Regions from separate parts of the Bacillus sp. N5-665 genome, predicted to be linked through region 2. Evidence: a T-box and tRNA genes for the amino acid it is inferred to sense, from the RefSeq annotation. Region 2 holds a T-box; the other regions hold tRNA genes.

Region 1 (2,178 bases), 2.4 Mb from region 2:
ACCCGGGAGACAGTGTCAGGTGGGCAGTTTGACTGGGGCGGTCGCCTCCTAAAGTGTAACGGAGGCGCCCAAAGGTTCCCTCAGAATGGTTGGAAATCATTCGTAGAGTGCAAAGGCATAAGGGAGCTTGACTGCGAGACCTACAAGTCGAGCAGGGACGAAAGTCGGGCTTAGTGATCCGGTGGTTCCGCATGGAAGGGCCATCGCTCAACGGATAAAAGCTACCCCGGGGATAACAGGCTTATCTCCCCCAAGAGTCCACATCGACGGGGAGGTTTGGCACCTCGATGTCGGCTCATCGCATCCTGGGGCTGTAGTCGGTCCCAAGGGTTGGGCTGTTCGCCCATTAAAGCGGTACGCGAGCTGGGTTCAGAACGTCGTGAGACAGTTCGGTCCCTATCCGTCGTGGGCGTAGGAAATTTGAGAGGAGCTGTCCTTAGTACGAGAGGACCGGGATGGACGCACCGCTGGTGTACCAGTTGTTCTGCCAAGGGCATAGCTGGGTAGCTATGTGCGGAAGGGATAAGTGCTGAAAGCATCTAAGCATGAAGCCCCCCTCAAGATGAGATTTCCCATAGCGTAAGCTAGTAAGATCCCTGAAAGATGATCAGGTTGATAGGTTCGAGGTGGAAGCATGGTGACATGTGGAGCTGACGAATACTAATAGATCGAGGACTTAACCATATAATATGTAGCAAATGTTATCTAGTTTTGAAGGAATATACCTTCAATAGTCTGGTAATGATGGCAGAGAGGTCACACCCGTTCCCATACCGAACACGGAAGTTAAGCTCTCTAGCGCCGATGGTAGTTGGGACCTTGTCCCTGTGAGAGTAGGACGTTGCCAGGCTTATATTATTCCGCAGTAGCTCAGTGGTAGAGCTATCGGCTGTTAACCGATCGGTCGTAGGTTCGAGTCCTACCTGCGGAGCCATTATGCTTCCATAGCTCAGCTGGTAGAGCACTTCCATGGTAAGGAAGAGGTCACCGGTTCAAGCCCGGTTGGAAGCTTGGGAAGAGTTTTGAAATTTTTGGCCCGTTGGTCAAGTGGTTAAGACACCGCCCTTTCACGGCGGTAACACGGGTTCGAATCCCGTACGGGTCACCACTTTTGGAGGATTAGCTCAGCTGGGAGAGCACCTGCCTTACAAGCAGGGGGTCGGCGGTTCGATCCCGTCATCCTCCACCATATATATTTTAAATGTCGGAGGGGTAGCGAAGTGGCTAAACGCGGCGGACTGTAAATCCGCTCCTTCGGGTTCGGCAGTTCGAATCTGCCCCCCTCCACCATTTTCTTTAAAATAACCTGAGAGGGTTTATTTTTTTGAAAAGATAACCATACTAGTAAATATTAATGGGCTATAGCCAAGCGGTAAGGCAACGGACTTTGACTCCGTCATGCGCTGGTTCGAATCCAGCTAGCCCAGCCATTTACGAGCCATTAGCTCAGTTGGTAGAGCATCTGACTTTTAATCAGAGGGTCGAAGGTTCGAATCCTTCATGGCTCACCATTTTCGCGGAAGTAGTTCAGTGGTAGAATACAACCTTGCCAAGGTTGGGGTCGCGGGTTCGAATCCCGTCTTCCGCTTTATTACTAAGGGGCCTTAGCTCAGCTGGGAGAGCGCCTGCCTTGCACGCAGGAGGTCAGCGGTTCGATCCCGCTAGGCTCCATCTAAATAAAAAAGCTTATATCATATGATGTAAGCTTTTTTTGTATTTAAAAAGACAACTTTCATATTTGTCATTTAAAATGGAGAAAACGCGAAAATAAAGGATGGGGATAATTGTGAAAGTTGTTATTGCATCTGATTCATATAAAGAAAGCTTAAAAGCTATAAAAGTATGTGAAGCTATTGAAAGAGGATTTGGAGCAATTTTTCCTAAAGCAGAGTACGTAAAAATACCAATTGGAGATGGAGGTGAAGGAACGGTTGATTCACTTGTGGATGCTACTGATGGAAGAATGATACCTCTTCATGTGACAGGGCCGCTTAGAGAACGTATACAAGCCTTTTACGGTATGTCTAAAGATAAAAAGACAGCGTTTATTGAAATGGCAGCAGCATCAGGATTACAACACGTTCCGGTTAAAAAGCGAAACCCACTTATTACAACGACTAAAGGAACCGGAGAGCTTATACTACATGCGCTAGACGAAGGAGCTGAGCACATTATTTT
Region 2 (2,178 bases):
CGAGATCAAGTACTTGCAAGTTGTTTTGTCCTTCAAAGTAATCCATTATTAAATCCATAACTGTTTTAACCGGTTTGTAAAGCCAAGAGCCAGTTTCAAATAATTTGTATTGTTCATAGCAAAGGTCATGATATTTCTTTTCTTCGTGTCTTATGTAATTAATACGATTCATTGTATTTCAACTCCAATACTTTCATTCTAACGAGGTCCTTTAGCAAAACTTGCTAAAGCATCTAAAACTAATTCTATATTACTGATCAAGATTTTCACCTCGCTTTATAAGATATTTGTATAATTCGATAAGAATATAGGTAAACCTTTTAGCCAGAGATATTAAGATTCTTACTGTGGAAAACTGATTTTCTTAAGTGATTAAAAAAATGTATAAACATGGAGAGGAAAATGCATATGATGTTTTATGAAATTGTTTGCTTTTCTTGTAAAAATGTATTTCGTGTTTACGAAGGTAGTGAAAAATATAAGCGATTTAAAGAGAAACCGAAAGGAACTTATTGTTGCGATGAGTGTAGCCACAAAATTCAATTAGAAGCGATAAAGCATTTATTTAGATAGCTTATATGTCCGGAAAAGTTTGACAATAAAAGCATTATAAATTATCATATGAAAAAAACTAATATATAAAGTGGCATGGAAGAGAAGAGTAGTTAAGAAAGGTTACGTACAGAGAGCTCTGGTTGCTGAGAATGAGCGGTATAAATCTTAATGAAAAAAGACTTGGAGCTGCGCAAGGAACTAATTTGTTTAGGGATGGTGCGACGGATTCTCCCGTTATAGAGATAGGGTATAAGCATATTTTGCCGTACCTGAAGAGGTTAATATGGCGACGTATTAACAAACTGAGGTGGTACCGCGAAGCTAACAACTCTCGTCCTCAAGATGAATAATCTTGGGGGTGGGAGTTTTTTTATTGCATAAATTTGAAAATATGAAAACAAATAATAATTGAGGTGAATAACATATGCATTGGGCGTATGAAGTAGCACATGAATTAATAAGAAAACATCCAAATAAAGAAACTTTTGTTTGCGCATCTGGAATAAGTCCATCTGGTTCTGTTCATATCGGGAACTTTCGCGAAATAATAACGACTTATTTCGTTGTAAGAGCACTTCAAGATTTAGGGAAAAAGACTCGTTTTATATTTTCATGGGATGATTATGATAGGTTTAGAAAAGTCCCTAAAAATATTGATCCATCTTTTGCAAAATATATTGGTATGCCATACTGTGATATTCCAGATCCATATGGCTGTCATAATTCGTATGCAGGGCATTTTGAAAAAGAGTTTGAGAAATCGCTTCAAGTATTTGGGATTGAAGTGGAATTCATATACCAACATGCTGAATATAGAAGCGGAAGGTATAACAAAAACATATTAGAGGCTTTATATAAAAGAAAAGAAATATATGATATTTTAATGAGATTTAAAACTGGGGAGTGTAGTGAAGAAGAGCGAGAGAGCTTTTATCCGGTTACGTTATATTGTGAGAGATGCGGGAAAGATGCAACAACGATTACACATTTTGATGAAGTGTTAAAAACAGTACGGTATGAATGTGAATGTGGAAAGCAAAATGAATTATCGGTCTTAGATACAAATATAATGAAATTGAATTGGAAAATCGATTGGCCGATGAGGTGGATGATAGAGGATGTTATTTTTGAACCGGGCGGAAGAGATCATTCATCAGAAACGGGTAGTTATAATGTATCAAAGGAAATTGCGATGGAAATATTCAATCGTGAAGCTCCTCATTATGTTTCTTATGATTTCATTGGCATTAAAGGGAATCATAAAAAAATGTCTAGTTCTTCAGGGAATAGTATTACACCTAGCGAGCTGTTAAAAGTGTATTTGCCCGAAGTGATTCTTTTTATGTTTGCTAAATATAGACCAAACGCAGCTTTTCATATCGGCCTTGATGAAGATGTGATTCGCAATTATACAGAGTATGAACGATTAAAAGATAGTTATGAAAATAAAACGCTCAAAAATGAAGATTTATTTGATGCAATTAAACTCTCTAAAGTTGATAGCGGGTTTAAAGAGTATCCAAAGTTTAATCAGGTTGCTGGAACGTTACCGCTATTAAATTTTGATTCATCTATTTTACAAGGTATATTAGAAAAAACAGATAGGAGTTATGCATTAGATGC
Region 3 (2,178 bases), 2.3 Mb from region 2:
ACAGCGTCTGGTGGAAGAAGTATCACTACAATACTTCGGAATGCCATTTTTACATAGAGCTATGTTCAATAGTAGGTTGCGTACAACTGGTGGACGTTATCTATTGAATACACACAATATTGAACTGAATTATCGATATTACGAAATGTATGGGAAAGAAGAGTTAGTCGGAATCATTAAACATGAGCTTTGTCATTATCACTTACATATTACAGGAAGGGGCTATAAGCACCGGGATAGAGATTTTCGTGAATTGTTAAAAGAAGTTGATGCGCCACGCTTTTGTAAACGAATAATTAATGAAGAGAAGGAAAAAAAGGTTTATACGTATGAATGTATGGGCTGTTTGCTTCAATATGTAAGAAGACGTCAAATAAATACAAAAAGATATGTCTGCGGAAAGTGTAAAGGGAAACTGAACCTGATAAAGAAAACATCTTGACAGTGAAAACGCAATCCAGTATATTATAAACATGTCACGTTTGTACAAGATGTTGTGAAAAAACATCTTGACTTACGATAAGAAATTTTATAAGATACAAATTGTCATTATTATTCCGCAGTAGCTCAGTGGTAGAGCTATCGGCTGTTAACCGATCGGTCGTAGGTTCGAGTCCTACCTGCGGAGCCATACAGAGAAGTACCCAAGTGGCTCAAGGGGCTCCCCTGCTAAGGGAGTAGATCGCTAACGCGGTGCGAGGGTTCGAATCCCTTCTTCTCTGCCATACATACTGGCCCGTTGGTCAAGTGGTTAAGACACCGCCCTTTCACGGCGGTAACACGGGTTCGAATCCCGTACGGGTCACCACTTCGGAGGATTAGCTCAGCTGGGAGAGCACCTGCCTTACAAGCAGGGGGTCGGCGGTTCGATCCCGTCATCCTCCACCATATAAATTATATAAATAGTATCATCGCGGGGTGGAGCAGCACGGTAGCTCGTCGGGCTCATAACCCGAAGGTCGCAGGTTCAAATCCTGTCCCCGCAACCAAATGGTCCCGTGGTGTAGTGGTTAACATGCCTGCCTGTCACGCAGGAGATCGCCGGTTCGACCCCGGTCGGGACCGCCATTTTAACTTCTGCTATTTGGCAGTTGTTTTTTATTGGGCATTATGTTACAATAACATTTGTCTTTGAAAAGAAGATAAATATTTCGATGGGCTATAGCCAAGCGGTAAGGCAACGGACTTTGACTCCGTCATGCGCTGGTTCGAATCCAGCTAGCCCAGCCATTTACGAGCCATTAGCTCAGTTGGTAGAGCATCTGACTTTTAATCAGAGGGTCGAAGGTTCGAATCCTTCATGGCTCACTTTTGTTTTTTCCGCGCGGTCGTGGCGGAACGGCAGACGCGCTAGGTTGAGGGCCTAGTGGGGGAAACCCCGTGGAGGTTCAAGTCCTCTCGGCCGCATCAAAAAATCTTTCAAAAAAGTACTTGCATTTGAAAATGTAGTATGATAAGATAATCGAGTCGCCAAAATACAACGACGAAAAAACATCATGAATAAGCGCCCGTAGCTCAATTGGATAGAGCGTTTGACTACGGATCAAGAGGTTAGGGGTTCGACTCCTCTCGGGCGCGCCATAACGGGAAGTGGCTCAGCTTGGTAGAGCACCTGGTTTGGGACCAGGGGGTCGCAGGTTCAAATCCTGTCTTCCCGACCACGCGGGTGTAGTTTAGTGGTAAAACAAGAGCCTTCCAAGCTCTGGTCGAGAGTTCGATTCTCTTCACCCGCTTTTAGTTCTTTGAAAACTGAACGAAACAAACAACGTGAAACGTCAATTTTTATTTTTAGATGCTAGACAAACTAACTTTATTGGAGAGTTTGATCCTGGCTCAGGATGAACGCTGGCGGCGTGCCTAATACATGCAAGTCGAGCGAATGGATTGAGAGCTTGCTCTCAAGAAGTTAGCGGCGGACGGGTGAGTAACACGTGGGTAACCTGCCCATAAGACTGGGATAACTCCGGGAAACCGGGGCTAATACCGGATAATATTTTGAACTGCATGGTTCGAAATTGAAAGGCGGCTTCGGCTGTCACTTATGGATGGACCCGCGTCGCATTAGCTAGTTGGTGAGGTAACGGCTCACCAAGGCAACGATGCGTAGCCGACCTGAGAGGGTGATCGGCCACACTGGGACTGAGACACGGCCCAGACTCCTACGGGAGGCAGCAGTAG
Region 4 (2,178 bases), 1.8 Mb from region 2:
CTACCGTGCTGCTCCACCCCGCGACAATATAATGTTTTTAAAAAATGGAGGAGGTAGAGGGATTCGAACCCCCGCGCGACTCTCGCCGCCTGTCGGTTTTCAAGACCGATCCCTTCAGCCGAACTTGGGTATACCTCCATGAAGGAAAAAACAAAAATTTTATTATTATATGTATCTAAACCATTTAAAAAGAAAATGGAGGAGGTAGAGGGATTCGAACCCCCGCGCGATTCTCACCGCCTGTCGGTTTTCAAGACCGATCCCTTCAGCCGAACTTGGGTATACCTCCGAGACATATAATAAATAAAGTGGAGCCTAGCGGGATCGAACCGCTGACCTCCTGCGTGCAAGGCAGGCGCTCTCCCAGCTGAGCTAAGGCCCCATGTTTTTGGGAATATCGGGAAGACAGGATTTGAACCTGCGACCCCCTGGTCCCAAACCAGGTGCTCTACCAAGCTGAGCCACTTCCCGTTAATAAAAGCGCGCCCGAGAGGAGTCGAACCCCTAACCTCTTGATCCGTAGTCAAACGCTCTATCCAATTGAGCTACGGGCGCATATGGTGCCGAGGGCGGGGGTCGAACCCGCACGGTGGTCACCCACCGCAGGATTTTAAGTCCTGTGCGTCTGCCTGTTCCGCCACCCCGGCATGTCATATTGAAAATTGGAGCGGAAGACGGGATTCGAACCCGCGACCCCAACCTTGGCAAGGTTGTATTCTACCACTGAACTACTTCCGCAAGACATGTTTGAGTTATTTTATTAAAAGTGCGGGTGAAGGGAGTCGAACCCCCACGCCAAAGGCGCTAGATCCTAAGTCTAGTGCGTCTGCCAATTCCGCCACACCCGCATATTTTGTTAAAATGGTGAGCCATGAAGGATTCGAACCTTCGACCCTCTGATTAAAAGTCAGATGCTCTACCAACTGAGCTAATGGCTCTTAATGGCTGGGCTAGCTGGATTCGAACCAGCGCATGACGGAGTCAAAGTCCGTTGCCTTACCGCTTGGCTATAGCCCATTAATTAAGAATGGTGGAGGGGGGCAGATTCGAACTGCCGAACCCGAAGGAGCGGATTTACAGTCCGCCGCGTTTAGCCACTTCGCTACCCCTCCGACATATATGGTGGAGGATGACGGGATCGAACCGCCGACCCCCTGCTTGTAAGGCAGGTGCTCTCCCAGCTGAGCTAATCCTCCATTTTGCCTGGCAACGTCCTACTCTCACAGGGACAAGGTCCCAACTACCATCGGCGCTAGAGAGCTTAACTTCCGTGTTCGGTATGGGAACGGGTGTGACCTCTCTGCCATCATTACCAGACTATATTCATTTAAGACAAGAATCATTTTAACTTATTTAACTTTTAAAGTCAACAAGTTTTTTATATTCTTTCAAAACTAGATAACATTGCTTCATATTATATGGTTAAGTCCTCGATCTATTAGTATTCGTCAGCTCCACATGTCACCATGCTTCCACCTCGAACCTATCAACCTGATCATCTTTCAGGGATCTTACTAGCTTACGCTATGGGAAATCTCATCTTGAGGGGGGCTTCATGCTTAGATGCTTTCAGCACTTATCCCTTCCGCACATAGCTACCCAGCTATGCCCTTGGCAGAACAACTGGTACACCAGCGGTGCGTCCATCCCGGTCCTCTCGTACTAAGGACAGCTCCTCTCAAATTTCCTACGCCCACGACGGATAGGGACCGAACTGTCTCACGACGTTCTGAACCCAGCTCGCGTACCGCTTTAATGGGCGAACAGCCCAACCCTTGGGACCGACTACAGCCCCAGGATGCGATGAGCCGACATCGAGGTGCCAAACCTCCCCGTCGATGTGGACTCTTGGGGGAGATAAGCCTGTTATCCCCGGGGTAGCTTTTATCCGTTGAGCGATGGCCCTTCCATGCGGAACCACCGGATCACTAAGCCCGACTTTCGTCCCTGCTCGACTTGTAGGTCTCGCAGTCAAGCTCCCTTATGCCTTTGCACTCTACGAATGATTTCCAACCATTCTGAGGGAACCTTTGGGCGCCTCCGTTACACTTTAGGAGGCGACCGCCCCAGTCAAACTGCCCACCTGACACTGTCTCCCGGGTCGATAAGACCCGTAGGTTAGAATTTCAATACATTCAGGGCGGTATCCCACCAGCGCCTCCACCGAAGCTAGCGCTC

Evidence for each region. The T-box of region 2 lies ahead of lysS (lysine--tRNA ligase). A T-box ahead of a tRNA ligase gene usually reads a tRNA of that ligase, here a tRNA-Lys.
Region 1: it has a tRNA-Lys gene. The T-box ahead of lysS (lysine--tRNA ligase) is inferred to sense a tRNA for this amino acid. The anticodon was not compared.
Region 3: it has a tRNA-Lys gene. The T-box ahead of lysS (lysine--tRNA ligase) is inferred to sense a tRNA for this amino acid. The anticodon was not compared.
Region 4: it has a tRNA-Lys gene. The T-box ahead of lysS (lysine--tRNA ligase) is inferred to sense a tRNA for this amino acid. The anticodon was not compared.

Annotation. Positions count from the first base shown of each region.
Region 1 covers NZ_CP093325.1:5,364,499-5,366,676, reverse strand. Annotated here, with positions in the region: rRNA gene MNO09_RS30065 (23S ribosomal RNA) at 1-684, shown strand, start outside; rRNA gene rrf (5S ribosomal RNA) at 735-850, shown strand; tRNA gene MNO09_RS30055 (tRNA-Asn) at 860-934, shown strand; tRNA gene MNO09_RS30050 (tRNA-Thr) at 939-1,011, shown strand; tRNA gene MNO09_RS30045 (tRNA-Glu) at 1,034-1,108, shown strand; tRNA gene MNO09_RS30040 (tRNA-Val) at 1,114-1,189, shown strand; tRNA gene MNO09_RS30035 (tRNA-Tyr) at 1,207-1,290, shown strand; tRNA gene MNO09_RS30030 (tRNA-Gln) at 1,356-1,430, shown strand; tRNA gene MNO09_RS30025 (tRNA-Lys) at 1,436-1,511, shown strand; tRNA gene MNO09_RS30020 (tRNA-Gly) at 1,517-1,588, shown strand; tRNA gene MNO09_RS30015 (tRNA-Ala) at 1,599-1,671, shown strand; gene MNO09_RS30010 (glycerate kinase) at 1,787-2,178, shown strand, end outside.
Region 2 covers NZ_CP093325.1:2,965,643-2,967,820, reverse strand. Annotated here, with positions in the region: gene MNO09_RS17925 (class I SAM-dependent methyltransferase) at 1-172, opposite strand, end outside; gene MNO09_RS17920 (DUF2197 domain-containing protein) at 403-573, shown strand; T-box leader at 641-897, shown strand; gene lysS (lysine--tRNA ligase) at 980-2,178, shown strand, end outside.
Region 3 covers NZ_CP093325.1:5,274,750-5,276,927, reverse strand. Annotated here, with positions in the region: gene MNO09_RS29575 (SprT family protein) at 1-442, shown strand, start outside; tRNA gene MNO09_RS29570 (tRNA-Asn) at 557-631, shown strand; tRNA gene MNO09_RS29565 (tRNA-Ser) at 635-725, shown strand; tRNA gene MNO09_RS29560 (tRNA-Glu) at 734-808, shown strand; tRNA gene MNO09_RS29555 (tRNA-Val) at 813-888, shown strand; tRNA gene MNO09_RS29550 (tRNA-Met) at 913-989, shown strand; tRNA gene MNO09_RS29545 (tRNA-Asp) at 993-1,068, shown strand; tRNA gene MNO09_RS29540 (tRNA-Gln) at 1,156-1,230, shown strand; tRNA gene MNO09_RS29535 (tRNA-Lys) at 1,236-1,308, shown strand; tRNA gene MNO09_RS29530 (tRNA-Leu) at 1,325-1,407, shown strand; tRNA gene MNO09_RS29525 (tRNA-Arg) at 1,505-1,581, shown strand; tRNA gene MNO09_RS29520 (tRNA-Pro) at 1,585-1,661, shown strand; tRNA gene MNO09_RS29515 (tRNA-Gly) at 1,663-1,733, shown strand; rRNA gene MNO09_RS29510 (16S ribosomal RNA) at 1,811-2,178, shown strand, end outside.
Region 4 covers NZ_CP093325.1:4,784,698-4,786,875, forward strand. Annotated here, with positions in the region: tRNA gene MNO09_RS27250 (tRNA-Met) at 1-23, opposite strand, end outside; tRNA gene MNO09_RS27255 (tRNA-Ser) at 46-138, opposite strand; tRNA gene MNO09_RS27260 (tRNA-Ser) at 197-289, opposite strand; tRNA gene MNO09_RS27265 (tRNA-Ala) at 310-382, opposite strand; tRNA gene MNO09_RS27270 (tRNA-Pro) at 398-471, opposite strand; tRNA gene MNO09_RS27275 (tRNA-Arg) at 482-555, opposite strand; tRNA gene MNO09_RS27280 (tRNA-Leu) at 559-647, opposite strand; tRNA gene MNO09_RS27285 (tRNA-Gly) at 664-738, opposite strand; tRNA gene MNO09_RS27290 (tRNA-Leu) at 768-848, opposite strand; tRNA gene MNO09_RS27295 (tRNA-Lys) at 863-938, opposite strand; tRNA gene MNO09_RS27300 (tRNA-Gln) at 943-1,017, opposite strand; tRNA gene MNO09_RS27305 (tRNA-Tyr) at 1,029-1,112, opposite strand; tRNA gene MNO09_RS27310 (tRNA-Val) at 1,121-1,196, opposite strand; rRNA gene rrf (5S ribosomal RNA) at 1,202-1,317, opposite strand; rRNA gene MNO09_RS27320 (23S ribosomal RNA) at 1,419-2,178, opposite strand, start outside.